DNA from 3 places in the Streptomyces sp. NPDC048473 genome. Region 3 is predicted to be linked to each of the others. Evidence: riboswitches for the same ligand, from Rfam matches in the RefSeq annotation. Region 3 holds a riboswitch; each other region holds the start of a gene.
The links. Region 3 has a riboswitch for S-adenosylmethionine ahead of ACGFU7_RS15285 (hypothetical protein). Riboswitches for the same ligand answer to the same signal wherever they lie in the genome.
Positions count from the first base shown of each region.

Region 1: linked by a shared signal. The riboswitch ahead of ACGFU7_RS02065 (aminotransferase class V-fold PLP-dependent enzyme) and the one ahead of ACGFU7_RS15285 (hypothetical protein) in region 3 are both predicted to bind S-adenosylmethionine.
Region 2: linked by a shared signal. The riboswitch ahead of thrC (threonine synthase) and the one ahead of ACGFU7_RS15285 (hypothetical protein) in region 3 are both predicted to bind S-adenosylmethionine.

Region 1 is NZ_JBICXE010000001.1:434,707-444,501, reverse strand. It holds gene ACGFU7_RS02080 (Rieske 2Fe-2S domain-containing protein) at 1-419, shown strand, start outside; gene ACGFU7_RS02075 (cytochrome bc complex cytochrome b subunit) at 416-2,065, shown strand; gene trpD (anthranilate phosphoribosyltransferase) at 2,191-3,255, shown strand; SAM riboswitch class IV at 3,339-3,456, shown strand; gene ACGFU7_RS02065 (aminotransferase class V-fold PLP-dependent enzyme) at 3,631-5,007, shown strand; gene ACGFU7_RS02060 (Lrp/AsnC family transcriptional regulator) at 5,087-5,368, opposite strand; gene ACGFU7_RS02055 (rhomboid family intramembrane serine protease) at 5,365-6,117, opposite strand; gene ACGFU7_RS02050 (hypothetical protein) at 6,279-6,521, shown strand; gene ACGFU7_RS02045 (NYN domain-containing protein) at 6,559-7,920, shown strand; gene ACGFU7_RS02040 (NlpC/P60 family protein) at 8,205-9,230, shown strand; gene ACGFU7_RS02035 (NlpC/P60 family protein) at 9,467-9,795, shown strand, end outside.
Region 2 is NZ_JBICXE010000015.1:158,724-168,518, forward strand. It holds gene ACGFU7_RS24190 (ROK family protein) at 1-846, opposite strand, end outside; gene ACGFU7_RS24195 (SIS domain-containing protein) at 959-1,867, opposite strand; gene ACGFU7_RS24200 (ABC transporter substrate-binding protein) at 2,142-3,440, shown strand; gene ACGFU7_RS24205 (DUF3263 domain-containing protein) at 3,480-3,746, shown strand; gene otsB (trehalose-phosphatase) at 3,901-4,779, shown strand; gene ACGFU7_RS24215 (trehalose-6-phosphate synthase) at 4,784-6,175, opposite strand; gene ACGFU7_RS24220 (glucosyl-3-phosphoglycerate synthase) at 6,230-7,180, opposite strand; SAM riboswitch class I at 7,334-7,461, shown strand; gene thrC (threonine synthase) at 7,480-8,790, shown strand; gene ACGFU7_RS24230 (MoaD/ThiS family protein) at 8,820-9,098, shown strand; gene ACGFU7_RS24235 (cold-shock protein) at 9,534-9,740, shown strand.
Region 3 is NZ_JBICXE010000007.1:196,692-206,486, reverse strand. It holds partial or broken gene ACGFU7_RS15300 (TIM-barrel domain-containing protein) at 1-489, opposite strand, end outside; gene ACGFU7_RS15295 (hypothetical protein) at 443-1,111, shown strand; gene ACGFU7_RS15290 (LacI family DNA-binding transcriptional regulator) at 1,171-2,181, opposite strand; gene ACGFU7_RS15285 (hypothetical protein) at 2,453-2,860, opposite strand; SAM riboswitch class IV at 2,909-3,018, opposite strand; gene ACGFU7_RS15280 (phosphocholine-specific phospholipase C) at 3,128-5,185, opposite strand; gene ACGFU7_RS15275 (cytochrome P450) at 5,456-6,718, opposite strand; gene ACGFU7_RS15270 (cytochrome P450) at 6,715-8,022, opposite strand; gene ACGFU7_RS15265 (TIM-barrel domain-containing protein) at 8,460-9,795, shown strand, end outside.

The DNA of each region.
Region 1 (9,795 bases), on a different contig from region 3:
TGCGTCCCGAGGACGTCGCCGTCGGTTCGCTGACCTTCGCCATGCCCGAGGGCCTGGCGGAGGACGCGGAGGACTTCCAGAACCAGATCGCCAAGTCCGCGCTGATGATCATCCGTATCCAGCCGGAGAACATCAAGGACAAGCGCGAGCGCGAGTGGGCCCACGAGGGAATCGTGGCCTTCTCCAAGATCTGCACCCACGTCGGCTGCCCGATCAGCCTGTACGAGCAGCAGACGCATCACGTGCTCTGCCCGTGCCACCAGTCCACCTTCGACCTCTCCGACGGCGCCCGCGTCATCTTCGGTCCGGCCGGTCACGCCCTTCCGCAGCTGCGGATCGGTGTGAACAGCGAGGGCAACCTCGAGGCGCTCGGTGACTTCGAAGAGCCCGTCGGTCCTGCATTCTGGGAGCGCGGATGAGTACTGCGACCACGAACACATCCGGTGCTGCCGCACCGGGCAATCGCAAGGCGCCCGCCGGCGAGCGGGTGGCCGACTGGGCGGACGGCCGGCTCGGGATCTACTCCCTGGCCAAGTCCAACATGCGCAAGATCTTCCCGGACCACTGGTCCTTCATGCTCGGTGAGATCGCCCTCTACAGCTTCATCATCATCATCCTCACGGGTGTGTATCTGACGCTGTTCTTCCACCCGAGCATGAACGAAGTCGTGTACCACGGCTCGTACGAGCCGATGCAGGGCATCCGGATGTCCGAGGCATACGCCTCGACGCTGGACATCAGCTTCGACGTCCGCGGTGGTCTGCTGGTTCGCCAGATCCACCACTGGGCCGCGCTGATCTTCCTGGCCGGCATGTTCGTGCACATGATGCGCGTCTTCTTCACGGGTGCGTTCCGCAAGCCGCGTGAGATCAACTGGCTGTTCGGCTTCCTGCTGTTCGTGCTGGGTATGTTCACCGGCTTCACCGGCTACTCGCTCCCGGACGACCTGCTGTCCGGTACGGGTGTCCGCTTCACCCAGGGCGCGATCCTGTCGACGCCCATCGTCGGCACGTACATCTCGATGTTCCTGTTCGGCGGAGAGTTCCCCGGCCACGACTTCGTCGCCCGGTTCTACTCGATCCACATCCTGCTGCTGCCGGGCATCATGCTCGGCCTGCTGGTGGCGCACCTGATCCTGGTCTTCTACCACAAGCACACGCAGTTCGCGGGTCCCGGCCGCACCAACAAGAACGTCGTCGGCATGCCGCTGCTGCCGGTGTACATGGCGAAGGCCGGAGGTTTCTTCTTCCTGGTCTTCGGCATCATCGCCATCATCGCGGCGATCGCGTCGATCAACCCGATCTGGGCCATCGGCCCGTACCGCCCGGACCAGGTGTCCACCGGCGCCCAGCCCGACTGGTACATGGGCTTCGCCGAGGGTCTGATCCGAGTGATGCCGGGCTGGGAGATCAACCTCTGGGGTCACACGCTCGTCCTGGGCGTGTTCATCCCGCTGATGGCCTTCGGACTGGTACTCGCGATCATCGCGGTCTACCCGTTCATCGAGTCCTGGGTCACCGGGGACAAGCGCGAGCACCACATCCTGGACCGCCCGCGCAACGCCCCGACCCGGACCGCCTTCGGCGTCGCCTGGATCACCGAGTACGTCATCGTCTTCATCGGCGGTGGCAACGACCTGTGGGCCACGCACTTCCACCTGTCGCTGAACGCCATCTCCTGGTTCGTCCGGATCTTCATCTTCGTGGGCCCGGTCATCGCGTTCATCGCCACCAGGCGGATCTGCCTCGGCCTCCAGCGCCGCGACAAGGAGAAGGTGCTGCACGGGCGCGAGTCCGGCATCATCAAGCGCCTGCCGCACGGTGAGTTCGTCGAGATCCACGAGCCGCTCAGCCCCGAGCAGCTGCACACGCTCACCGCGCACGAGCAGTACAAGCCGGTCGAGATCGGCCCGACGGTCGACGAGAACGGTGTCGAGCGCAAGGTGCCCGCACTGCAGAAGCTGCGGGCCAGGCTCAGCAAGGGCTACTACGGCGAAAACAACCAGATCGCCAAGCCCACCACCGAGGAGTACAAGGAGATCACCAGCAGCCACGGTCACCACTGATCGCCTGAACTGATCGCCACAGCTGGAGCCCCGTCCATCCGATGGACGGGGCTCTTTGCTGTCCATGGCGCTCGATAGGGTGGGGGCAACCTCTTTTATCGGCTGTGGACCCCCAGGAGCGGACCATGAACGTTGTGACCCCGGTCGGCGGCGACAGCGTGGCGGACCGTTCCTGGCCCGGCGTGCTGAACCCGCTGCTGCGCGGCGAGAACCTGACCGCGGACGACACCGCGTGGGCGATGGACCGCATCATGAGCGGTGAGGCGACCGATGTGCAGATCGCCGGTTTCGCGGTGGCCCTGCGCGCCAAGGGCGAGACGGTCGACGAGGTGTCCGGCCTGGTGCGCGCGATGTACGAGCACGCCAACACCATCCACGTACCCGGTCGCACGGTCGACATCGTCGGCACCGGCGGCGACCTCGCCAAGACGGTCAACATCTCCACGATGTCGGCGATCGTCATCGCGGGTACGGGCGCCAAGGTCGTCAAGCACGGCAACCGCGCCTCCTCGTCGGCGAGCGGTTCCTCCGATGTGCTGGAGAAGCTGGGCGTCAATCTGGACATCAGCGCGCAGCGGGTCGTCGAAGTGGCCGAGGAGGCGGGCATCACCTTCTGCTTCGCGGTGAAGTTCCACCCCGCCCTGCGCTACGCCGCCAGGGCCCGCAAGGAGCTCGGCGCCCCGACGACGTTCAACATCCTCGGGCCGCTCACCAACCCGGCCAACGTGCGCTCCCAGGCCGTCGGCGTCGCCGACCTGCGAATGGCGCCCATCGTCGCCGGTGTCCTCGCCGAGCGAGGCAATTCGGCGCTGGTCCTGCGCGGCGACGACGGCCTGGACGAGCTGGCGACGACCGCGACCTCGCGCGTCTGGGTGGTCCGGGACGGATCGGTGCGCGAGGAGGCGTTCGACCCGCGCGACGTCGGTCTGGAGCTCGTGCCGGCGCAGGCGCTGCGTGGCGCCGACGCCTCGTACAACGCCGATGTGGCCCGCCGGGTGCTGGCCGGCGAGCGAGGCCCCGTACGGGAGGCCGTGCTGCTCAACTCGGCGGCGGCGCTGGTCGCGCTGGACCCGACGGACGGCACGCTGAACGAGCAGCTCGCCGCCGGGATCGCGAAGGCCGCCGAGTCCATCGACTCGGGGGCGGCCCGGCAGGTGCTGGAGCGCTGGGTGGCGGTCAGCAACGCCTGACCGGACGGAATGTGACGCAGGGCGCGGTCCAGATCTTGGACCGCGCCTTGCGCGTCGACGTACGTATGGCAGGATGCTGAGCAGGTCATGAGTGACAGCGACTACGGCCCCGGCCCGCTGTCCGGCAACCCTCCGTCCGTGGCGGGGTGCCCCGGGTGAAGACCAGGCCGTAGGCAGCGAGGTCTGCGGCAAGCGCGGGCCCCTCGGCATCTGTGAATGCCAGCCCCCGGGGTCCTGGTCCCTAGGGAGTCTCTTGTGAGCAAGCGAATGCGATAGGGCTTCTCGGCCCTCCTCCGCACACCCTTTTCTCTTTCTGCTGCGCTGCCGCGTATCCGCCGGCGCATGCAATTCGCCTGCCTGTTACGGGAGTTCGCCATGTCTGTCTTCACCGCTGCCGCCGACCGGTCGCTTTGTGCCCCTCTGCCGGTTCTGGGTAAGGATGTAACGGTTCCGCTGGTCACGGGCGGTGAAGTCACGTACGCCGCCCTCGACTACGCCGCCAGCGCGCCGGCCCTGCAGCGCGTCTGGGACGACGTCGCCGCGTACGCCCCGTACTACGGCAGCGTCCACCGCGGCGCCGGGTACCTCTCGCAGCTCTCCACGGACCTCTTCGAGAACAGCCGCGCGACCGTCGCAGAGTTCCTCGGCTGCCGTGCCGACGACCAGGTGATCTTCACCCGCTCGACCACCGACTCCCTCAACCTGCTGGCCGCCGTCGTCCCCGCCGACTGTCAGGTCTTCGTGTACGAGACCGAGCACCACGCCTCGCTGCTGCCATGGCGCGACGCCCGGGTGACCTACCTGAACGCCCCGCGCACCCCGGCCCAGGCCGTCGAGACGCTGGAGCGGGCGCTCGCCGACCGTGACCCCTACGGCCCCGCGCTGGTCTGCGTCACCGGCGCCTCCAACGTCACCGGCGAACTGTGGCCGGTCAAGGAGCTGGCGGCCGCCGCGCACGCGCACGGTGCCCGGATCGTGCTGGACGCCGCGCAGCTCGCCCCGCACCACCCCGTCGACATCACCGAGCTGGACGTCGACTGGGTCGCCTTCTCCGGACACAAGCTGTACGCGCCGTTCGGCTCGGGTGTGCTCGCGGGCCGGGCCGACTGGCTGCAGGACGCCGAACCGTACCTGGCCGGCGGCGGCGCCTCGCGCAAGGTCGCCCGCCGCACCGACGGCGGTGTGGACGTCGAGTGGCACTCCACCGCCGCCCGCCACGAGGCCGGTTCCCCCAACGTCATCGGCGTGTACTCCATCGCCTCCGCCTGCAAGGCGCTGACCGAGGCGGGCTTCGACAACCTGGTCGCCCGGGAGCAGCACCTCGTCACCGCGGTCCGGGCCGGACTCGCCGACGTCCCCGAGGTGAAGGTGCTCTCGCTGTTCGGCGACGACGCCCCGCGGGTCGGCGTCATCTCCTTCGTGGTGGAGGGCTGGAACAGCTCGCACTTCGCCGCCGCGCTCTCCGCCGAGTACGGCATCGGGGTCCGCGACGGACTGTTCTGCGCCCACCCGCTGGTCCGCACCCTGCTGGGCAGCGACCCGCAGGAGGTCGGCGAGTGCGGCGCGCCGGAGGCCGAGCCGGGCGAGCGCTCACTGAACGCGATCCGGGTGAGCTTCGGGGCCGGTACGCCGGACGAGCACATCGAGCGATTCGTCCGCGCGGTCAAGGAGCTGGTGAGCAAGGGCGCCCAGTGGAAGTACCGCACCGAGGACGGCCGCTGCGTCCCGGACCGGGGCGCGGCGCAGCTCTGACGGCACGTAGCACTTCGGCGGGGGACGGGCAGCCGAGCCCGTCCCCCGCCGAAGTGCTACGCCGTAGTAAGGGGCGTACCTACGCGTCGAGGCCGATGGCGAAGGCGGCCTCCAGGTCGTGCTGCGAGTACGTACGGAAGGCCACATGCGTATCCGTGGCCTCGACGCCGGGGATCTTGCTGATCCGGCCGGGGATGACGTCCGCCAGATCATCGTGCTTGGCCACCCGGACCATGGCGATCAGGTCGTACGTACCGGTGACCGAGAAGACTTCGCTGACGCAGTCCAGCGCGGCGATGGCCTCGGCGATCTCGGGGATCCGGTCCACGCTGGTTTTGATGAGCACGATCGCGGTGATCACGGCTGGCTTTCTCCCTCGGTGGCCGTGGCTGGAGACTTCACTCTATCCGTACGCCGGTAACGCCCCCAGGCGTAGAGGAAGCCGAGGGCGAAGCCGACCACATGGGCCAGATAGGCCACGCCGGGGCCCCCGCTGCCCGCGCCCTGGACCGCCAGCCACTGCAGGACGAACCAGAAGATCAGCACGATCCAGGCGGGGAAGCGCAGCGGCAGGAAGAAGAGGAACGGAAACAGGCTGGTGACCCGGGCCCTGGGGAACAGGTACAGGAACGCCCCGAGCACCGCCGAGATCGCCCCCGACGCGCCGACGAGCGTCTGGTCGGACGTGGCGTGCGCGGCCGCGTAGGCGACCAGGGCGAGATAGCCGCAGCCGAGATAGAAGAAGGTGAACTCGGCATGGCCCATGCGCTCCTCGGCCATCGCGCCGAACACGTACAGGAAGAGCATGTTGCCGAGCAGATGCAGCCAGCTGCCGTGCACGAAGAGGGCGGTGAGCGGGGTGAGCAGGGGGTGTGCGGAGCCGTTCCACAGCTCGCTCGGGATCACGCCCCAGCGTTCGAAGTACCCGGCCTGGGCGGCGAGCAGGGCGTCGGGGCCGCCGGAGGGCGGGTTGAAGCCGGAGAGCGGGCTGATCAGGAAGACCAGACAGCACAGGGCGATCAGGGCATGGGTCACCGGCGGTCCGCCGGAGGTGACCGTCCGTAGTAGCCCGCTGGTGAATCTGCCGGCCGCAGCCCGCCGATCGATCATGAACAGAGCATGACGCAAGCGGAGGGAACGGGACAGACCGCCTCGCCGTGTCAGGGGGACGCGGCGAGGCCGTAGGGTTACGGCAGGACATCCGCAGTTCGACGGCGCACCGCGAGATCCTTGAAGCAGACGTCACGAGGCTCGACGAAAGAGGACGCACGATGACGACGGTTCCCCAGCCGACCGACGTGACCCGCTGGCGCTGCACGCTCTGCGGGAATCTCACGCGGTTCGACGTGACGCGATCCTCCAAGGTCATCGAATACGTCCATCTCGACCTGGCCGGGGAGTCCACCGTCGAGGAACGCGAGGTGGTCAGTGAGACCATCGAGTCGGTGCGCTGTCGTTGGTGCAATGCGGTGGATCAGATCGAACTGGTGGACAGGCCGGGTGCCGACTCCTGACGGGGCCGTGCGGACAGACGATTTGGGGTGACGGATGGTGGAGCAGCCCGCTAGCGGCGCCGAGTCGGCCGAGCCGGCCGACGACGCCGTCGAGGCGCTCGACCGCCCGCTGCCCGAAGGCGTACGGCGACGGGTCGTCGCGCTGGTCTCGGACGCGTTCGGCGGCCTGACGGTCACCGAACTCCCGGCCCAGCTGAGGCAGTACGCCCGATTCACCCCGACCCGGCGTGCCAAGTTCGCCGGGAACGCGATGGCCGCCGCCCTGGAGGGCGACGCGCTGTTCCGGCAGCGCATCGGCGAACGGCTCAGGGAGGCGCAGCCGGAGCTGACGGCCGCGCTGGAGGCCGGTTCGCCGCCCGCCGCCGCCGACCCCGTCGATGTGGCCGCCGCGGCCTATGTGCTGCGCCCGGCCGGCTGGGTGAAGCTGGTCACCGCCGCCGGCGAGGAGGCCCAGCGGGCCGATGCCGAGCGCGTCGACGAGGAGAGCCGCCGCGAGCTGGAACGGCTGCGCGAGGAGCTCGCCCAGGCCCGCTCCCAGACGAAGAGCGAGACCGAACGGCTCCGCAGCGAGCTGGACGCGGCCCGCAAGGAAGCCGAATCCGTCCAGCGCAAACTGCGCAGTGCCGTCAACGAGGTCAAGCGCGGCGAGGCCGCGTTGCGCCGCAGCCGGGCCGAGATCGACGCCGTACGGTCCGAGGCGGCCGCCCAGGTCTCCGCGGCCGAGAGCGAGACCCGTCGGCTCAAGGCGCGGCTCGGTGAGGCCGAGGCGTCCGTCGAGGCGGGCCGCAGGGCCGCCAGGGAGGGCCGCTCGGTCGAGGACATGCGGCTGCGGCTGCTGCTGGACACGGTGCTCGACGCGGCCCGCGGGCTCCGTCGTGAACTGGCCCTGCCGCCCTCGTCGATCCGCCCCGCGGACAGTGCCGACGCGGTCGAGCCCGGCAGGATGTCGCCCAAGGACATTGCCGCCAGGGCCCTTTCGGAGACCGATCCGGCCCTGCTCGACCAGTTGCTCGCGCTGCCGCAGGCGCATCTGATCGTGGACGGCTACAACGTCACCAAGACCGGCTATCCGCAGTTGCCGCTGGAGAAGCAGCGGCTGAGGCTGCTGGGCGGCCTCGCGGTCCTCGCGGCGCAGACCGGCGCCGAGATGACCTGTGTCTTCGACGGGGCCGAACTGGCCGCCCCGGTGCTGCTCGCACCGCCGCGCGGGGTCCGGGTGCTGTTCAGCAAGCCCGGTGTGACCGCCGATGAGCTCATCCGTCAGCTGGCGCGCGCCGAACCGCCGGGCCGGCCGGTCGTGGTGGTCTCCACCGACCGCGAAGTCGCCGACGGAGTGGCGAAGGCGGGCGCCAGGCCCGTTGCGTCCGTCTTGCTCCTGAAGCGCCTTTCGCGCGTCTAGTGACACTTGTCGGGAGTCGGCGGAAATTGGAGAACGGACCGTCAAGTCGCCGCTACACCCTGTGTGCTGTGGGTAAAGAAGTACCTCCTGTGACGAGATTTTTCTCGTGAGGATTTGAACTGATCACAAGATGGTCACTAGGGTCAGGCCTCGAACCTTCGCGCGGTTGATCACCCATCCGGGGTGACGGCGAAGGAACCGCCGAGTCCGTGACATGCACGGAGCCGGGGATTTCAGTCCCCCACAGCCCGGTAGGCGGCTCGAGGAAGAAGGAGCTCGCCTTCGTGGCGTCCCACCGTCGTCCCAAGCAGCCGAGCCGCACCCGCGTGACCGTGCTCACCGCGACCGCCGCCGCGGCCGTGGCCCTGACCTCCCAGGCGGCCCACGCCGACCCCAAGCCCTCCAAGAGCGAGGTCAAGGCGAAGGTCGACAAGCTCTACCACGAGGCGGAGAAGGCCACCGAGCAGTACAACGGGGCCAAGGAGCAGCAGCAGAAGCTGGAGAAGGAAGTCGGCGCGCTGCAGGACAAGGTGGCCCGCGGCCAGGAGGAGATCAACACGCTCCGCGGCGGCCTCGGTTCGCTCGCCGCCGCGCAGTACCGCTCCGGTGGCATAGACCCGTCGGTCCAGCTCTTCCTCGCGTCGAACCCGGACAGCTTCCTCGACGAGGCCTCGGCCCTCGACCAGTTGACGGCCAAGCAGACCGAGTCGCTGGAGAAGATCCAGGAGAAGCAGCGGGCCCTCGCGCAGGAGCGCAAGGAGGCCCAGGACAAGCTCGGTGACCTCGCGGACGTCCGCAAGACGCTCGGCGAGAAGAAGAAGAAGTTCCAGGGCAAGCTCGCCGATGCGCAGCGGCTGCTCAACACGCTGACCGCCGCCGAGCGCGAGAAGATGCGCCAGGACGACCTGCGCGCCAGCCGTGCCGCCGGCGACCGGGTCGACCTCGGCAACGAGGTCCCCGCCTCGGCCCTCGGCGCCGCCGCCCTCCAGGCCGCCTCCACCCAGCAGGGCAAGCCGTATGTCTCCGGGGGCACCGGCCCCAACTCCTTCGACTGCTCGGGCCTGACCCAGTGGGCCTACGCCCAGGCCGGCGCCCACATCACCCGCACCACGTACACCCAGATCAACGACGGCCGCCAGATCGGGCGCAGCGCGCTGAAGCCGGGCGACCTGGTCTTCTTCAACAACACCTCGCACGTGGCCCTTTACGCGGGCAACAACACCGTCCTGCACGCCCCGAAGCCGGGCGCGGTCGTCCGCTACGAGTCGATGAACACCATCGGCACCTTCCAGGTCGGCGTGCGCATCTGACGACGCCCGAACGGGCGAATTCCCGCGCCCGCACAGACAGTCCGCCCCGCCGGAGACCACAGGTCACCGGCGGGGCGCTCCTGTTTGCGCCCCCGTCCGCCCGGCGCGGCCGTTGGCCGCTCCGTAATCGCCCGACTACTGTCTGCCTGCCGTGCAGCTCCCGGTCGTCGGTCCGCCCGCCCCGGGCGGCAGGGGCTGCGCACATGTGCGTACAGCGGAAGGGAGTACGGCGTCCTGTGGTGTCCCATCGCCGTTCCACACAGCCCGGCCTCAACCGGGGCGTCCGGGTCACTGTTCTGTCGGCCGCCGCGGCGACCGCGGCCGCCACCTTCGGGGCGGCCACCGCGAACGCCGACCCGCAGGACACGCCCCGGGCTGCCAAGGCCCGGGTCGACCGGCTGTACGGCGAGGCCGAGCGGGCCACCGAGCAGTACAACAAGGCCGGTGAGAACGCCGACCGGCTGCGCGGCGAGGTGAAGCGGACCCAGGACCGTGCGGCCCGCGGCCAGGAACGCCTCAACCGGATGCGTACGGCGCTCGGTTCCGTGGCGAGCGCGCAGTACCG
Region 2 (9,795 bases), on a different contig from region 3:
GATGTGGGGCAGCTTCTGGAACGTGACACGTTCCTCGACGGCCGCACGGAGTGGTGTGAACAAGGTTTCCCCGGCCTCGGCGAGACCGCCACCGATGATGAGCGTGCTGGGGTCGAGCAGCGTCAGCGCGGTGACCAGCCCGGCGGCGAGCGCGTCGACCGCGTTCCGCCAGACCTCCACGGCCGCCGGGTCGCCCGACTCGACGGCCTTCGCGCAGTCCGCGGCGTCCGCCGTCGGGTCGCCGGACGCGGCGGCCCAGGCCCGGGTCACCGCGGAGGCGGACGCCAGGGTCTCCAGACAGCCGCGCTGGCCGCAGCCGCAGTCCGGGCCGTCCGGCCGGACCACGATGTGGCCGATCTCGCCCGCGTACCCGTGTGCGCCGGACTCGATGGCGCCCGCGATGCCGATGGCCCCGGCGATCCCGGTGCCCAGCGGTACGAAGAGGAAACGGTCGGCGCCCTTGCCCGCGCCGATCCGGCCCTCGGCGAGCCCGCCGGTGCGCACATCGTGGCCGAGCGCGACGGGGACACCGCCGAGCCGCTCGCCGAGCAGTTCGCGCATCGGTACGTCGCGCCAGCCCAGGTTGGAGGCGTAGACCGCGATCCCGTTCTCGGCGTCGACGATGCCGGGCACGGCGACACCGGCCGCGACAGCGCTTTCGCCGAGGTGCTCCTCGCCGTACGCCCGCAGGTCCGCGGCGAAGGCGAGGATCGACTCCACGACGGCGTCGGGACCGCGCTCTCTGCCGGTCGCCCGCCGCGCCTCGTACAGCAGGGCGCCGTCGGCCCCGACCAGTGCGGCCTTCATTCCGGTGCCGCCCACATCGAGGGCGATGACGTGTTTCACGGGAAACAGTTTCGCCCGAGGAACGCAAAAGGTCTAGTCCACTATCGCGGTTTGTTGCGCACCCATACAAAATCGGTCCTGCGACCCGGCGGCAGTGGACCCGGCAATGGGCTCAGGACGAAAGGATCACGCTGCGCGAGAGGTTGCGCGGGTGGTCCGGGTCGTACCCCTTCGACTCCGCGAGCTCGACCGCCAGCCGTTGCGCCCGGATCAGATCCGCCATCGGGTCCGCGGTGGCATGCGCGACCAGCGTCCCGCCCACCCCCGCCACATCACCGGCGAGCCCCTCCGGCAGCGGACCGAACACCCATGCCACCCGGTGCGGTCCGGTGATCGAGATCGGGCCGTGGCGGTACTCCATGGCCGGGTACGACTCCGTCCAGGCGCCCGCCGCCTCACGCATCTTCAGCCCGGCCTCCTGGGCCAGGCCGTACGTCCAGCCGCGCCCCAGGAACGTCCACTGCTCGGCCGAGACCACCGCCTCGTCCAGCGGCTCCGTCACCGCGAGCTCCGCGTCGACCGCCGCGGCGGCGACCGTCTTCACCCCGGCCGGAAGTGGACCCGACGCCTCCAGGCCGGCCCGCAGAAAGGCCAGTGCGGTGGTGGCGAAGCGGGTCTGGACGACCGACTCCTCGTCCGCCCAGTCCAGTACGGCCACCGCGTCGGCGGCGTCCATGACCGGCGTCTTCGGGTCGGCGGTCAGCGCGACGGTGGTGACCTTGCCGCGCAGCTCGCCGAGGAGCTCCAGCACCTCGGTCGTCGTACCGGAGCGGGTGATCGCCACCACCCGGTCGTACGGCCGCCCGGCCGGGAACTCCGACGAGGGATACGCGTCCGTCTCGCCCTGCCCGGCCGCCTCGCGCAGCGCCGCGTACGCGATCGCCATGAACCAGGAGGTGCCGCACCCGGTGACGGCGACCCGCTCACCCGGCCGCGGCAGCCCGTCGAACACCGCCCCCGCCTCTGCGGCACGTCGCCAGCAGCTGGGCTGGGTGGCAATTTCTGATGCGGTACGCGACATGCTGGACGGCTCCTTGCGGCGAGGAACGGAGTGGAACGGTAACGATGCGGGCGGTGCGGGACAGCAGCGGTGCAAAGGTCTGGACCATGAACAGCCTTGCGTCGAAACCTACTTAGCAGTGTGCGCAGGTCAAGGGCAATGCCCCCGCGCGCCAACCGGCCACGGGTCCGGTTACGTTGCGAAAGCGATATACCGGTGGAGTAGACCTCCGGCGATCGCTCGGGAGAGGATCGCAGCTCATCCGGAATGCCCCACGAGGACGTGGCCGGCGCGGATGACGCAATGGACGAGGACGGACTGGGCTGTGCAGCGGCGCTACTTGGGACTGACCGCGGCGGTGGCCGCACTGGGATTGACGGCAACGTTGTCGGGATGCGGCGGCAGCAGCAGCGGATCGGGGGATGTCACCCTCAAGCTCGTCGCGGCGGACTACGGCAACAGCGCGGCCAACAGCTCCAAGAAGTACTGGGCCGAGCTCGTGAAGGGCTTCGAGGCGTCCCACCCCGGCATCAAGGTCGATGTCAGCGTCTATTCGTGGAAGGACGTCGACCGCAAGGTCGCCGAGATGGTGAAGAAGGGGCAGGCCCCCGACATCGCCCAGATCGGCGCGTACGCCGACTACGCCAAGGCCGGCAAGCTCTACCGGTCCGAAGAGATGCTGAACATCCCCACCCAGGCCAACTTCCTGCCGCGCCTCGCCGCTGCGGGCAGCGTGGACCAGACCCAGTACGGACTGCCGTTCGTCGCCAGCACCCGGCTGCTCTTCTACAACAAGAAGTTCTTCGCCCGGGCGGGCCTCGATGCCCCGCAGACCTGGGACGACATACGCAGCGACGCGGCGGTGCTCAAGCAGCGCGGTGTGACGTACCCGATCGCTCTGCCGCTCGGTCCGGAGGAGTCCCAGGCCGAGACCATGATGTGGCTGCTCAGCGGGGGCGGCGGCTACATCGACGACGTCGACTCGTACGAGATCGACTCACCCGAGAACATCAAGACGTTCGACTGGCTGAAGACGAACCTGGTCGACAAGGGCCTCGTGGGCCCCGTCGCCCCCGGCAAGCTCGACCGCGGCAAGGCGTTCGACGCGTTCACGCGCGGCGAGGTCGGGATGCTGAACGGTCACCCGACGCTGATGCAGGAGGCCGAGAAGAAGGGCGTCTCCGTCGGCATGGTGCCGCTGCCCGGTATCGGTGGCCCCACAAAGGGGTCGATGGGCGTCGCCGACTGGATCATGGGCTTCAAGCAGCGCGGTCACCGTGTCGAGATGGGCAAGTTCTTCGACTATCTCTTCACCGACAAGAACGTCATCGACTTCGCCGACGAGTACGACCTGCTGCCGGTCACCGACAGCGCCTCCGCGGCGATGGAGTCCGACCCCAAGTACAAGCCGCTGTGGAAGTTCCTGGCCGCGCTGCCGAACTCGGAGTTCTACCCGTTCGGCAAGACGTCCTGGGCGCGGGCCAGCGAGTCGATCAAGGAGAACATCGGCAACGCGGTCGCGCCGAGCGGGCGCCCCGAGAGCGTGCTGGGGAAGATCGCGCAGGACGCGAGGGCGGCGGAGGACGCGGAGTAACGGCCGGCGGCGCTTCGGCCGGGCGATATGTTGGCTGATATGACCGCCCCTCCGAATGGCCCCGACGACACGGACGGCCCCGTCGGTCTCTCCGACAGGGACCGTGCCGTGCTCGCCGTCGAACGGCAGTCGTGGGCCGGGCCGGGGGCGAAGGAGCGCGCGATCCGCGAACAGCTCGGCATCTCGCCCACGCGCTACTACCAGCTGCTGAACGCGCTCCTCGACGACCGGCGCGCGCTGGAGGAGGACCCGGTGACGGTGAACCGCCTGCGCCGGGTACGCGACGCGAGACGGGGGCGCCGCTGAGGGGCGTTCCCGGGTGCGGCGTGAATTTCGGCCTCGCCGGCGTTTGAGGCGCGGGGTCCGACGGGGTGGAACCCCGGGTTCGGGAAGGGGCGGGTAGGGGAACAGGCCCGCCGCAGGCGCCCCCAACCCCCGCACCCCGCTATAGGCTCCCCTCATGGGCAGCAACCCGGAAGCACCCGCGCCGAGCGAAACCCCGTCCGAGCTCCCGATCCCCACCACCCCATCCGGCCGAGAAGCTCTCGCCGCGATCCTCGCGCGCCCGGACCGTGCGGTCATCGCGCTCGATTTCGACGGGACGCTCGCCGACATCGTCCCGGACCCGGAACAGGCCCGCGCCCACCCCTGCGCCGTCGACGCGCTCGTCGCGCTCGCCCCGAAAGTGGCCTCCATCGCGGTGATCACCGGCCGCCCGGCCGGCGTCGCGGTCCGGTACGGGGGCTTCGCCGGGGTGCCGGGGCTCGACCACCTCGTCGTCCTCGGCCACTACGGCGCCGAACGCTGGGATGCCGTGTCCGGCACGGTCCACACCCCCGCCCCGCACCCCGGCGTCGCCGCGGTCCGCGCCGAACTCCCGGGCGTGCTCGACCGGTTCGATTCGTGGCACGGCACCTGGATAGAGGAGAAGGGCCAGGCGCTCGCCGTCCACACCCGCCGCGCCGCCGACCCTCAGGCCGCGTTCGAGGCCCTGCGCGGCCCCCTCGGCGAGCTCGCCGCCCGGCACGGGCTGATCGTCGAACCGGGCCGCCTGGTCCTGGAGCTGCGCCCGCCGGGCATGGACAAGGGTGTGGCGCTCGCCCAGTACGTACGGGAGACGGACGCCGAGTCCGTCCTGTACGCGGGTGACGACCTGGGCGACCTCGCCGCGTACGCCGCCGTGGAGAAGCTCCGCGCCGGGGGCCCCGACGGCATCCCCGGCCTGCTGGTCTGCAGCGGCAGCGCGGAAGTGCCCGAACTGGCCGAGCGGGCCGATCTGCTGCTGACCGGCCCGGGAGCCGTCGTCGCCTTCCTGGCAGCCCTGGCCGAACGGATCTGACGCCTCACTCCCGCCGCAGCGCGTCCAGCTGGTCCAGGAACCACTGCTGCGGCGGCAGCGCCACCGCCGCCGCGGCCAGCCGCTCCGTGCGCGCGGCCCGTTCGTCGTCCGCCATCATGAGCGCCTCGTGCAGCGCCGCCGCCGTCGCGGACACGTCGTACGGGTTCACCACGACCGCGTCGCTGCCCAGCTCCTCGTACGCCCCCGCCTCCCGCGACAGCACCAGCGCGCAGCCGTGGTCGGAGACGACCGGGACCTCCTTGGCGACCAGGTTCATGCCGTCGCGGATCGGGTTGACGAGCGCCACGTCCGCCAGCCGGTACGCGGCGAGCGAGCGGGCGAAGTCGTCCTTGACGTGGAGCACGACCGGCGTCCAGCCCGTCGTGCCGTACACGGCGTTGATCTCGTCGGCGACCCGCTGCACCTCCGCCGTGTAGTCGCGGTACACCGCCAGGTCCTGCCGCGACGGGTACGCGAAGGCGACATGGACGACGCGCTCGCGCCATTCCGGCCGCTCGTCGAGGAGCGCGCGGTAGGCGAGCAGGCCGCGCACGATGTTCTTTGACAGTTCCGTTCGGTCCACTCGTACGATCGTCCTCCGCCCGGGGCCGACCTGCTCCCGAAGCGCCGCCATCCGCTCGTCCACGTCCGCCTCGTGCGCGCGCCCGCGCAGGAAGTCCGCGTCCGCGCCGAGCCCGTGCACCCCGATCCTGGTCCGCCCGGTGCCGCCCAGGATCTCCGTACAGCAGCCGATGAAGGCGTCCGCCCAGCGCCGGGTCAGGAAGGCCGCCCGGTCCGCGCCCAGGATGCCGTGCAGCAGCTGCTCGGCGATGTCGTCGGGGAGCAGGCGGAAGTAGTCGACGGGCGCCCACGGGGTGTGCGAGAAGTGGCCGATCCGCAGGTCGGGGCGGAGCTCGCGGAGCATGCCGGGCACCAGCGCCAGGTGGTAGTCCTGCACCAGCACCGCCGCACCCCGGCCCGCCTCCTCGGCGAGCGCCTCGGCGAAGGCCCGGTTGTACGTTTCGAAGGACGCCCACTGCCGCCGGAACTCCGCGTCGAAGACCGGTTCCAGCGGCGTCTGGTACAGCATGTGGTGGACGAACCAGAGCACCGAATTCGCGATGCCGTTGTACGCGTCCGCGTGGACGGCCGCGTCGATGTCGAGCATCCGTACGCCCTGCTCACCGACCCCGCGCCGGACCGCCTCCCGGTCCCCGTCACCGAGCGCGGCGCACACCCACAGCTTGTCCTTGACGGCGCTCAGCCCGGAGACGAGCCCGCCGCCGCCCCGCTTCGCGTCGAGCGATCCGTCCGTGGCGAGGGTGTACGACACCGGGCCGCGGTTGGACGCAACGAGGACCTGGGCAGCGGGCTGGGCTTCGTGCTCGGAGACCATGTTGCGGAATCTAGCCCGATCACGAACCACCCAAACGTGCGAAGTCAGGCCGCGTCAGGCCGCGCGGCGCGAAACGTACTCCTCGATCTCGCGCATCGGGGGCCGCTCCTCGGTGTCCACCGCATGGGTACGCGGTACGAAGCCGTCCTCGCCGCGCTCGAACTGGGTGAGCGAAGGCCGCACCAAATGACCGCGGGACAGACGGAGTTGAGCGGTCCGGTAGATCGCCGCCGCCATCCGGCCGAGCGCCTGCCCGTCCTGGTGGCGGTGCTTGCGCACCCCCACATCGACCTGGGCCAGCGCGTCCAGACCCACCGTGTGCAGCGCGTCGACCAGGAGGCCCAGTTCCACTCCGTAGCCGACGGGGAAGGGCAGCCGTTCGAGGAGGGAGCGGCGTACGGCGTACTCCCCGCCCAGCGGCTGGACGAAACCGGCCAGCTGCGGCCAGTGCAGATTGAGCAGCGGACGGGCCACCAGTTCGGTGACACGACCGCCCTGACCTGCGGTGTCACCGAAGGGGCGGTCGTACATCGCCTTCACGAACTGCACGTCCGGGTCGGTCAGCAGCGGGCCGACGATGCCGGAGACGAAGTCCGCCGAGAAGTCCTTCAGATCGGCGTCGATGAAGCAGACGATGTCACCGCCGGTCACCAGGAGCGACCGCCACAGCACCTCGCCCTTGCCGGGCACGGCGGGTATCCGGGGGAGTATCTCGTCCCGGTGCACCACCCGGGCGCCGGCCTCCCGGGCCACCTTCGCGGTGGCGTCCGTGGAACCGGAATCGATCACCACGAGTTCGTCGACCAGCCGGACCTTCTCCATCAGCTCGCGCCGGATCGTCGCGACGATCTCGCCGACCGTCGCCTCCTCGTTCAGCGCAGGCAGTACGACGCTCACGCTTCCGCGACGCGGGTCGCGGGCCTTGGCGGCGATGAGCCGGTCCAGCGGGCGGTCGGCTGCCGACCAGGAACGCCTGGCCAGCCAGCGTTCGGCCTCTTCCAGCACGGTCGATACTCCCTGTATGTGATCCATCTCGCGGTTCGGACGACTATCTCAACTGTCCGGTGCTTCGGTTACAGTCTTGAACAACGCGGATGGCCATCGCATGTCGGGGTCCGTCCGCCAATAAATGCCTGGATCGATGATCCAGTGCCACAGCGCTCATCCAGAGGGACTGAGGGAACGGCCCGTTGAAGTCCCGGCAACCCTCCCGCCGACCGCGAGGTCACGGTGGGGAAGGTGCCAATTCCGTCTTGTGGCGAAATGCGTCGCAAGGAAGATGAGGAGAAAGGGCCTCCGCCATCATGGCCGTGCAGACTGTTGCAGTAAGCACCAATTCTTCCGCCGAAGCTGCCGAAGCTGTTGATCTCGGTCCCGCCGCGGCGCTTTCCTGCCGCGAGTGCGGCGAGCGTTTCGAGCTCGGTCCCATTTTCGCCTGCGCGTCCTGTTTCGGGCCGCTCGAAGTGGCGTACGACCTGCCGAGCGGCACCCCCGACGAGCTGAAGAAGCGCATCGAGGCCGGACCCAACAACATCTGGCGTTACGCGCCGCTGCTGCCGGTCCCCGCCGATGTCGCGGACAAGCCCAACATCAACCCCGGCTTCACCAAGCTGGTCAAGGCCGACAACCTCGCCCGCGAGCTGGGCATCACCGGCGGCCTGTACGTCAAGGACGACTCCGGCAACCCGACGCACTCCTTCAAGGACCGCGTCGTCGCCATCGCCGTCGAGGCCGCCCGCGCCTTCGGCTTCACCACCCTCTCCTGCTCCTCCACCGGCAACCTCGCCGGTGCGGTGGGCGCCGCCGCCGCCCGCGCCGGTCTCCGTTCCTGCGTGTTCATCCCGCACGACCTGGAGCAGGGCAAGGTCGTCATGGCCGCGGTGTACGGCGGTGAGCTGGTCGGCATCGAGGGCAACTACGACGACGTCAACCGCTTCTGCTCGGAGCTCATCGGTGACCCGCTCGGCGAGGGCTGGGGCTTCGTCAACGTCAACCTGCGCCCGTACTACGGCGAGGGCTCCAAGACCCTGGCGTACGAGATCTGCGAGCAGCTCGGCTGGCAGCTGCCCGACCAGATCGTCATCCCGATCGCGTCCGGCTCGCAGCTCACGAAGATCGACAAGGGTCTGCAGGAGCTGATCAAGCTCGGTCTCGTCGAGGACAAGCCGTACAAGATCTTCGGCGCCCAGGCCGAGGGCTGCTCCCCGGTCTCCACCGCCTTCAAGGCCGGTCACGACGTCGTACGGCCCCAGAAGCCGAACACGATCGCCAAGTCCCTGGCGATCGGCAACCCGGCCGACGGCCCGTATGTCCTGGACATCGCCCGCCGCACCGGCGGCGCGGTCGAGGACGTCAACGACGAGCAGGTCGTCGACGCGATCAAGCTGCTGGCGCGCACCGAGGGCATCTTCGCGGAGACGGCGGGCGGGGTGACGGTCGGCGTGACGAAGAAGCTCATCGAGGCCGGTCTGCTCGACCCGGCGCTGACCACCGTCGTCCTCAACACGGGTGACGGCCTCAAGACCCTGGACGCGGTGGCCGCCACGTCGCAGGCGACCGCGACGATCCGCCCGAGCCTGGACGCGTTCCGCGCCGCCGGCCTCGCCACCAGCTGACCACCCGAGACCGAAGAAAGGCACCCACCATGAGCGTCAAGGTCCGCATCCCCACCATCCTCCGCACCTACACGGGCGGCCAGGCCGAGGTCCCGGCCGAGGGGTCGACCCTCTCCCAGGTCATCGAGTCCCTGGAGCAGAACCACCCGGGCATCGCCGCCCGCGTCCTGGACGACCAGGGCAAGCTGCGCCGCTTCGTGAACGTGTACGTCAACGACGACGACGTGCGCTTCGAGGGCGGCCTGGAGGCGGCGACGCCGGACGGCGCGGGCATCTCGATCATTCCGGCGGTCGCGGGCGGCTGCTGACCCCCTGTCCGGTTTCCCCGGACGACTTCACGGCTTTATCGGAATTGCCCCCTCCGCGAGAGAAGCGGAGGGGGCAATTCTGCATGGTTGAACGCGGTAGAGTGAGGGAAGTCCCCCGAGCTGCCCGTGCCGCCCGCATATGAGAATGCGCCCGGCCACGACAAGATGCAGCCAAAGTGTTCGATCTTCTTGCGCCATAAGTCGCCTTTGCCTGGCCCGACTTGCCCAGGAATCTCATGAATTCCCCCTATTCGGGCGTTCGGTGCTGCCCAGAATTCTCGTCCGATTGACCTGTTGCAGACGGCAGTTGGGCAGATACATTCGGCCGCGGTCGACGCGTTCCGGCGCACGCACCCTCTCCTGTCGGAGGGTGAGTTCTGACCCGGGCCCGCGAAGTGCGGTCCTGTGCAAGGGCCAGTAATAGGGGAGTTAGGCATGGCTCAGGGCACCGTCAAGTGGTTCAACGCGGAGAAGGGGTACGGCTTCATCGCGGTCGACGGTGGTGCGGATGTTTTCGTCCACTACAGCGCGATCCAGATGGACGGATACCGCACCCTCGAAGAGGGTCAGCGAGTTGAATTCGAGATCTCGCAGGGCCAGAAGGGGCCGCAGGCGGACATGGTCAAGCTCGCCGTCGGCTGAGCTCGGCGCGGTCGGCCAACGACACTACTCACGCACGGAGGGCCCGTACCCCTGG
Region 3 (9,795 bases):
CTTGCGGGCGACGTCGACCGCCTCTTCGCCGAACGCCCAGGGCACGCGGTACGACACATTGCCGTGCAGCCGGCTGTGCGAGGACATCAGGCCGAAGGCGAGCCATCGCTTGAAGACGGCCGGGTCGGGGGTACCTTCGAAGCCGCCGATGTCATGGCTCCAGAAGCCGAAGCCGGACAGGCTCAGCGACAGACCGCCGCGCAGTGACTCGGCCATCGCGGTGAACGATGCGAAGCAGTCGCCGCCCCAGTGGACGGGGAACTGCTGGCCGCCCGCCGTGGCCGAGCGGGCGAAGAGCACCGCCTCGCCGTGCCCGCGCTCCTTCTCCAGGAGCTCGAAGACCGTGCGGTTGTAGATCTGCGCGTAGTAATTGTGCATCCGCTCCGGATCCGAGCCGTCGTGCCACACCACGTCGGTGGGGACGCGCTCGCCGAAGTCCGTCTTGGCCGCGCTGGCCGCCCTCATCGGCTTCGCCGCCGCCCCCGCCCAGGCCGCGATCTGGTCCTCCTCGGACCAGTGGGGCAACTACACCACCTCCGACGGCTACACCCTCTACAACAACATCTGGGGTTCCGGCGCGGGTTCGCAGTCCATCTGGGCCAACTCATCGAGCAACTGGGGCGTCCGGGCCGATCACCCGGACACCGGCGGCATCAAGTCGTACCCCAACGCCAAGAAGGTGGTCGGCAGGTCCATCACGTCGCTGGCATCGCTCACCAGCAGCTACAACGTCACTGTCCCGTCGGTCGGCGACTACAACACGTCGTACGACATCTGGGACACCGACTACGACTACGAGGTGATGCTCTGGGTGAACTACAACGGTGACGTCGGCGCGCTCGGCACCTCGCAGGGAACGCTGACGCGCGGCGGCCACACCTGGACGGTCTACAAGGGTGACAACGGGTCCAACCAGGTCTTCTCGTTCCTGCGCACCTCGGACTCCGCATCGGGCACCGTGGACATCCTGCCGATCCTGAAGTGGATCAAGGACACCAAGGGCTGGTGGGGCAACGAGACCATCGGTGACGTCCAGTTCGGCTACGAGATCACGTCGTCGCCCGGCGGCCTGGACTTCACGACGAACGGATTCAGCGTCTCGTCCGGCTGACCCGCCCGGAGCCAGGAGGAGCCGGCCCTCGCACGGGGGCCGGCTCGTGCGCACGACGGTCAGCCGACGGGCGCCGGTCCACTGCTTTCCCGGACCGTCAACTCCGGAGCCAGCAGCTCGACTTCATCCGTTCCGCGACCGCCCAGCTTCGCGACGACCTGCTCGACGGCGCGCCGCCCCATCTCCTGCGCCGGAATGGCGACCGAGGTGAGGTGGACCGAGGCCTGCGATGCCACCTGCTCGGGGCAGATGGCGACCACCGACACATCCTCCGGCACGGCCCGTCCCTGCTGGCGCAGCAGATTGAGCAGTGGTTCCACGGCGGACTCGTTCTGCACGATGAATCCCGTGGTACCCGGCCGCTCGTCGAAGATCCGGGACAGGGTCTGGGCCATCGCCGCATACCCGCCCTCACAGGGCCGGTGCAGGACCCGCACACCGGTCTCCTGCGCCTTGGCCCGTACACCGTCGACGGTCCGTTCGGCGAATCCGGTGTGGCGATCGTAGACGGCGGCCGCTTCGCCGATCACCGCGATCTCGCGATGCCCGAGTGCGGCAAGGTGCTCCACACAGAGCGCCCCGGTCGCCTCGAAGTCGAGGTCCACACAGGTGAGCCCGCCCGTTTCTGCGGGCAGACCGATGAGCACGGTGGCCCGGTCGGTCTCGCGCAGCAACGGGAGCCGCTCGTCGTGCAGTTCCACGTCCATCAGGATCATGGCGTCGGCGAGCGAGCTGCCCGCGATCCGTCGCACGGCGGCCGGCCCTTCCTCTCCCGTGAGAAGCAGGACGTCGTAGCCGTGCGTGCGGGCCGTGGTGGCGACCGCGATGGCGATCTCCATCATCACGGGCACATACATGTCGGTGCGCAGCGGCACCATGAGCGCGATGGTGTTCGACCGGCTGCTCGCGAGCGCCCGCGCACCGGCATTGGGGTGATATCCGAGCTGCTGGATGCTCTGTTCCACCCGCTCCCGGGTGGACACCGAGATGGACCGCTTCCCACTGAGGACATAGCTCACCGTGCTCGCGGAGACTCCGGCATGCTGGGCGACCTCGGCAAGGGTGACCATTCAGGGCTCTCCATCACGGGACGAATTTCGGGTACCGGACCACACACCGCCGCGTACCGACCGGCTGGGCGAAGCGCTTCGAATTCGACCGAATCAGTCGGTGACATGCACGGATGAATCCGAGCCTAAACCCGTCCGTACGGCCTGTCCAGAGAACTGTCGAAGCGCTTCGACACGGTTCTGCCGATCATTTCCACCAACCCTGCACCGCGGCAGGACCGGGCTGCGCCCCGGGCTGGACCGGTGCGTCCACCATAGGCGGACCGGTGGGCTACAGGCCGTACGTCGTGCCGCCAATGGTCCGCCGCGGGTCGGGCGCCTCGGTCGCGCACACCGGGCCGCCCTCGAAACCGGCATTGACCAGTGCCGTTGCCCGGCCGCCGGAGTCCACCAGCTTGAAGGCATGCCACCGCGGGAGCCAGAACACGCGGCCACGGTGCCCGGCGAGCAGTTCATGGAGGAGTCCCGGCGCGTGAGTCCACACCTTCGGCAGGTCTTCGGCAAGGTCGAAGGCGGGGCGCAGCTCGATCCACCCGTCGGCGCTGACGTCGCCCGAGGTGAGCAGGAGTTCCACGGCCTGGCCGGGCTCCTGGTGGCACTTCTTGGCGTGGATCCAGTGGACGTGGTGGCCGGGACCGTGGCTGGGGCATTCGTCGTTCTGGATGAGGTGGGGGAGCATGGTCGTTCGCCTTCCTGGGATCATGGACCCCAGGTGCTCTGCCCCTATGGTCCGCTGTTCCCCGTGCGTCGAGCACGGGGCAGGTCGTCACCCGGAGCACCCGCAGCGGAGCGGGGTGCCGTCCAGTTAGCCGGGGCTGTGCACTGGAACTCATGACCTACGAGAACTGTATCCCACGGACAGCAGTGGCCGACGGGCGGTCAGATGCCCAGACCAGTCAAGGGGGGCGAGGGCACGTACACCTGCCCCCGCCCCGGTCCCTCCGATTCAGTCTGCCATCAGGGCCGGATCGCTCGTACCCGCCTGGCCCGTCTCGACGTGTCCGGCGAAGCGCCGCAGGAACGTGGTGTCCGTGTCGGAGACCACCGAGATGTCGTACCAGCGGCTGCTCCCCCGCAGGTCCACCGAGTGGGTCACGGTCGCGCCCGCGCGCACCGTGAACGTCTGGGCAGATCCGCCGTATGCGTCGCTCACCGTCAAATGAGCGTCGCCAGAACCTGTATGAGTCATCGTCAGGTCAAGTTGGCCATTTGTGGCGTTGTGGCGGGCGGTCACCTCGGGCCCTGCCGACTTGCCGGGCCCCTTGAAGGTGCGCAGGAAGCCGTTCGGCCCGTACACGCTGAGGTTGGTCGCCCCGTTCGAGTAGACCGTGTTCCAGGTGTCGGTGAGCGACTTGCCGGCCTCGGTGGTGTACGTCCACGGTCCGTCGGTACGGTTCGCGGACGTCACCAGGAACTGCGCCCCGGCAGCGGCGCCGCCGCTGAAGGTGAGGCCGTACTTTCCGGTCGCCGGATTCGCCGAGCCGTCCACGAACGGCGCGTAGGCAAGCGGCCGGGTGGGCCGGGAGCCCGGTTCCTGTTCGGGGACGCTGCCTACGGCGGGCGGGACGGGCACGTAGTCGGGATGCCGGTTGCGGTCCGGCGGCAGGTACCCGGCCGTGGAGGGCAGGGCGACGGGGGCGGTGTCCCTACGGCCGAAGTCGAACGCGGAGGTGAGGTCGCCGCAGATGGCGCGCCGCCAGGGTGAGATGTTCGGTTCCTTCACCCCGAAGCGACGCTCCATGAACCGGATGATCGAGGTGTGGTCGAAGACCTCGGAACAGGAGAACCCTCCGGTGCTCCACGGCGAGACGACCAGCATCGGCACACGCTGCCCCAGACCGTACGGGCCTGCGGCGTAACTTCCGTTTCCTGCAAAGAAGTCTGCGGAGGTCGCCACGGTGGAAAGCCCCTGCGCGGCCCCGGACGGCGGGTACGGCGGCACGATGTGGTCGAAGAATCCGTCGTTCTCGTCGTACGTGATGAACAGGGCGGTCCTGCCCCACACCTCCGGGTTGGACGTCAGCGCGTCCAGCACCTGCGCGATGTACCAGGCACCGTAATTCGCGGGCCAGTTGGGATGCTCGGTGAAGGCCTCCGGGGCGGCGATCCAGGAGATTTTCGGAAGGGTTCCGGCCTTCACATCGGCCCTGAGCCTGTCGAAGAGCCCGTCGCCGTTCTTGGCGTCGGTGCCGGTGCGCGCCTTGTCGTAGAGCGGGTCACCGGGCTTGGCGTTGCGGTAATTGTTGAAGTAGAGCAGCGAGTTGTCGCCGTAGTTCCCCCGGTACGCGTCGCTGATCCATCCCCAGGACCCTGCGGCGTCGAGCCCGTCGCCGATGTCCTGGTAGATCTTCCAGGACACCCCGGCCTTCTCCAGCCGTTCGGGGTACGTCGTCCACCCGTACCCCGCCTCGTCGTTCCCGAGCACGGGGCCGCCGCCGGTGCCGTCGTTTCCGGTGTAACCCGTCCACATGTAGTAGCGGTTCGGGTCCGTGGAGCCGATGAAGGAGCAGTGGTACGCGTCGCAGACGGTGAACGCGTCGGCGAGGGCGTAGTGGAACGGTATGTCCTCGCGGGTGAGGTAGGCCATCGTCGTCGCCGACTTGGCGGGCACCCACTGGTCGTACGCGCCCTTGTTGAATGCCCGGTGGCCGCCCGCCCAGTCGTGGTTGAGGTCCTGGATGAACTGGAGCCCGAGGTTGTCGGCCGTGGGCCGGAACGGCAGCACTTCCTTGGTGCCGGACGATTGGTGCCACACCGGTTTGCCGCTGGGCAATGTCACCGGGCGCGGGTCACCGAAGCCGCGTACACCCTTGAGCGTGCCGAAGTAGTGGTCGAACGAGCGGTTCTCCTGCATCAGCACGACGATGTGCTCGACGTCCTCAAGGGTGCCGGTGGCGCCCTTCGCCGGGAGGGAGGCGGCGCGGGCGATGCTGTTCGACAGCATGGTGAAGGCGGCTGCGCCTCCGGCGAGTTGCATGAAGCGGCGTCGGTCGAGTTCAGCCATGGGTGAGGACCTCTGTGGGGTGAGGAGGTGTGGGGCGAAAACGACTGGAGTGTTCCAGAGTCCGCCGGGCCGCGAAAGAGCGACGCGGTGTGGACACGGTGGCGATCCGCCGAACAGCAGTCGGCGGGGCGGTGCACGACCGGCACGGCGGACTGGTGCGCCACCGGCGCGGCGGGCGCGGTCGCGGTGGCCTGTCCGCCCTCATCCTCCGGACAGGCCGCAGGGCCGCCCGGACGTTTCGGGCGGCCCTCGGCGTCTCTTCTCTACGCGTCAGCCGTGCAGCAGGACCGGGAAGGCTTCCATGTCGTTCTGTGTCATCACCGGCAGCTTGCGGATCTCCTCGTCCGCGACGGCCGGCCGCAGCCCGGGGAAGCGCCCGAACAGTGCGGGCAGGGCGATGCCGGCCTCCACCCGCGAGAGCGCCGCTCCGGGGCAGATGTGGGGACCGTGGCCGAAGGTCATGTGGCGGATCGGGGCCGGCCGGGTGATGTCGAAGGCGTCGGCGTCCGGCCCGTGCTGCTCGATGTCACGGCCGATGGCGCGATAGGAGATCACCACGCCCTCGCCCTTCGCGATCACGTCGTCGCCGACCTGAATGTCCTCGGTGGCGAACCGCATCAGCAGATGTGTGGTGGGGGTGTCCCAGCGCAGCGTCTCCTCGATGACCGTCTCCCACGGGATCTCGCCGTCGAGAACCTTACGCAACTGCTCGGGGTGGCCGAGCAGGGCGCGTACGGCATTCAGGATCAGCCCGATGGTGGTCTCGTGCCCGGCGGCCACCATCGCCTTGAGATTGCCCACCACCTCTTCCTCGGTGAGCGGCTCCCCGCCTTCTTCGGCGAGGATGAGCGCGCTGGTGAGGTCGTCGGTCGGCCGGGCGGTCTTCTCGCGTACGAGGGCGGCGTAGAAGACGTCCAACTCGGCCAGCAGCGCCAGGCGTTCCTCCTGCGGTGTGAGCATGGAGAAGAATGCCTTGTACCGCTTCATCAGCATGGGGTGCTCGGCCTCGTCCACCCCCATCAGCATGCCGACGACCCGCATCGGCAACGGCTGCGCGAACACGGACTTGAGGTCGACCACACCGCCCTCGTTCTTCTCGCCCTGCTCGGCGAGTGCATCGAGCAGTTCCTCGGTGAACTTCTCGATCTCCGGGCGTATCTCCTCCAGCCGGCGCGGTGTGAGCGCCTGGGAGGTCTTGGTGCGCAGCCGTCGGTGCTCCGACCCGTCCACGGTGAACATGGAACGCCCGGCATCGATCATGCCGATCAGCGGCCAGGCATGCGTGACCTCCCCGCGCTGCCAGAGCTCCCAGGCGTCGAGATCCTTCACCAGGCGCGGGTCGACGAGCAGTTGACGGGCCACGGCATGCCGGGTGACGGTCCAGGCCGGAACGCCGAGCAGTTCGATCCTGGCGAGCGGACCGGCGTCACGCAGCCGCGCGGTCTCGCCGTCGAGATCCTGCACCAGCGGGTCGATGACGACGGCCCCGCCACCTGAAGTGGCCTCGTGGGCAGCAGCATGCGGGCAGTTCAAGAGAAGTCTCCTGTCGGACGTACGGGGGTGAACCGGACGGGCAGTGCGGTCATCCCGCGCAGGAAGGCGGACTGTCGCCGGACAAGCGCCTGCGCGGGAACGGACAGCTCCAGGTCGGGCAGCCGGTCGAGCAGCACCTCGATGCCGGTACGGGCGATGATCTCCGCGATCTCCTGGGCAGGGAAGGGGCAGCGGTATTCGCCGTGGCTGAACGCCAGATGCGCGCTGTTGCCGCCCTGGCCGGAGGTCCCCGCCGAGGTCGAGAGATGCTGCCGGATGTAGGGATCGGCGTTGGCGGCACCCAGACCGAGCAGCACCATGTCTCCGGCGCGGATGCTCCTGCCACCCAGCCGGGTGTCACGGGCCGCCCAGCGACCGGCGAGGATCTGTGTCGGACCCTCCTCCCAGAGCACCTCGTTCATGGCCTCGGCGACACTGTGCCGCCCGCCGGAGAGTGCGACGGCGAACTGATCGTCGGTGAGCATCAGCCGCAGCGAGTTGCCGATCCAGTCGGCGGTGGTGAGGTGCCCGGCGGCCGTGATGGCCATCAGGTCGAGCACGTACTCCTCGTCGGTGAACTCACCGGAGTACGCCAGCATTCGGGAGGTCACATCGTTCCCCGGCACGGCCCGGCGGGCCGCCAACAGCTGCTGCATGTGCTCCCCGAACCGCTGATGAGCCTCCTGCGCACCCGGTCCCCCGTCGGCGAGATCCCTGAGCACTTCGGCGATCCGCGCCCCGTCCTCATCGGGGAAGCCGATCAGACGGGCGAGGACGAGCACGGGCAGCGGTACGGCGAAGTCGGCGATCAGATCGGCCGTACCGCGTTCGCAGAACCTATCGGCGAGACGGTCGGCCAACTGCTCACAGTGCCCGCGGAGTTCGAACGGCTCGACCTCTTCCAGGGCCTCCCCCACCATCGCGGCGTGACGCCGGTGCTCGGCCCCCGCCGTGAAGTAGATGGACGGCATCGGCCGGCCGACCATCGGCAACAGCGGCCAGTCCTCCGGGATGTGCTCCCACTGGTTCCACAGCCCGACATCCCTGGGGAACAACTCGCCGTCGGTAGTGACCTGGTGGAGTTCGCGGTATCCGATGACCAGCCAGGCCGGGAACCCGCCCGGCAGCTCGACGGGCACGACAGGCCCGTATTCGCTTCGCATGGCGCGGTAGACGACGTGGGGTTCGGTATGGAATTCGGGGCCGCCGAGCGGGACGGCGGACGCACCGGCGCGCACCGGGCAGCCTCCGCCGGACGCCGAAGCGGACGAGCGCTCGGGCACGGCGGATGCGGGCGTCGTCATCGTACGGACTCTCCTGTGCGGAAGGCTTCGCGCGTTGCGGTCTGACGATCAACGCGGCTTCACTATAGGGAAATTCGGTGAGCCCTTCGGCACCAATCACGACCATTCTCACCACTTATACGATCACTTGAGCCCGTTTTCGGTACATTGTTGACCATAAAGGCAGAAATGCGCCGCGCCGCAGCCACGGCAGCCCACCACGAGCCGGAAGTCGGCCGATTCGGCCCCCATCCAGCGCACGGGCCCCGCAGGGATGAAGCACCGGCATGAAGCACCGGCATGAAGCACCGACGCGAAGGACTGACACGAAGCACCGACCCGGAACGTTGACATGCACCGGCCGTACGGTGAATTCTGATGCGCGAATCTCCAATGTTCCAAGCATGTCTGCGCAGACATCACCTACTTCAATGTTCGGTACGAACGGAGAACACTCCTTGCGGATCCTTCAGAACCGTTCCAGCCAGGCGGCGGTCGGCTCGCTGTCGGTGATCGTCCTCGCGCTCACCGCCCTGACCGTCCCGGCCACGCAGGCACAGGCCGCGGCAACGCCGTCGGGCACCCTCGACAGCACCACGAAGAATGTGACATGGCAGAGCCCGGTCTACGCCAAGGGCACCGTCGACTCGCCCGCCAAGTGCGGTGCGGCCGCCGACGACCCGGACAACGCCGTCTGCGCCCGCTTCGACCTGACCGTGAACCCGCCCGCGGGCCAGTGGGACGACAATCCCGAGGGCGGCGTCCCCGTCTCCATCCAATGGGAGACGCCCAGCGACGACTTCGACATGTACATCTATGACTCGGCCAATAAGCAGGTGGCGTCCAGCGCGGGAACAGCCGACCCCGAGGCCACCGTCATCCCGAAGGCCTCCGGTACGTACCACGTGGTCGTGGTCCCCTACGACGTGCACAACAATTCCTTCAGCGGAAAAGCGTACCTCCCCGAGGCCACCGACGCCGGAGACCTCACCGGTTTCAGCGGCTCAAACGGTACGTACGAGATCGAGGCCGGCGCGCTCAAGGCCCGCGCCGAGTTCTTCACCGATGACACACTGCGGCTGCAGGCATCCCCGGACGGCGTCCTCGCCGACCCGAAGGACAGCCACATGATCCGGCAGCAGCCCACGGCCCAACGGCACACCAAGTCCTTCGACGCGGGCACCTATTACGGCATCCGCTCCAAAGACGTGGTGATGCGCGTCTACAAGAAGCCGCTGCGCTTCGGCCTCTACAAGGCCGACAACCGCACGGCCATCTGGCAGGAGGCCGACCCGCTGCGCTGGACCGGCGGCGGCATGCGGCAGAGCCTGAAGCGCGGCGCCGATGAACAGTTCTTCGGCGGTGGTGAGCAGAACGGCAGCTTCTCGCACCGCGATCAGGTCATGAACGTCGGCAACAACACCAACTGGAACGAGGGCGGTTACAACAACTCCCAGCCGTTCTACATCTCCACCGCCGGCTACGGCGTCTTCCGCAACACGATGACCCCCGGCATCTACGACTTCAACTCACCGGTACGGACCGGCCAGCAGGAACGGCGCCTGGACGCCTACTATTTCACCGGTGACACCAAGTCGGTCATCGGCAAGTACACCTCTCTGGTCGGGAAGCCGTTCATGCCGCCGGTGTACGGGCTCGAACCCGGCTCCGCCGACTGCTACCTCCACAACGCAAACCGGGGCGAGCGCCACACCCTGGACGCGCTGAAGGTCTCCGACAGCTACGTACAGAATGGGATGCCGCTGGGCTGGATGCTCGTCAACGACGGCTACG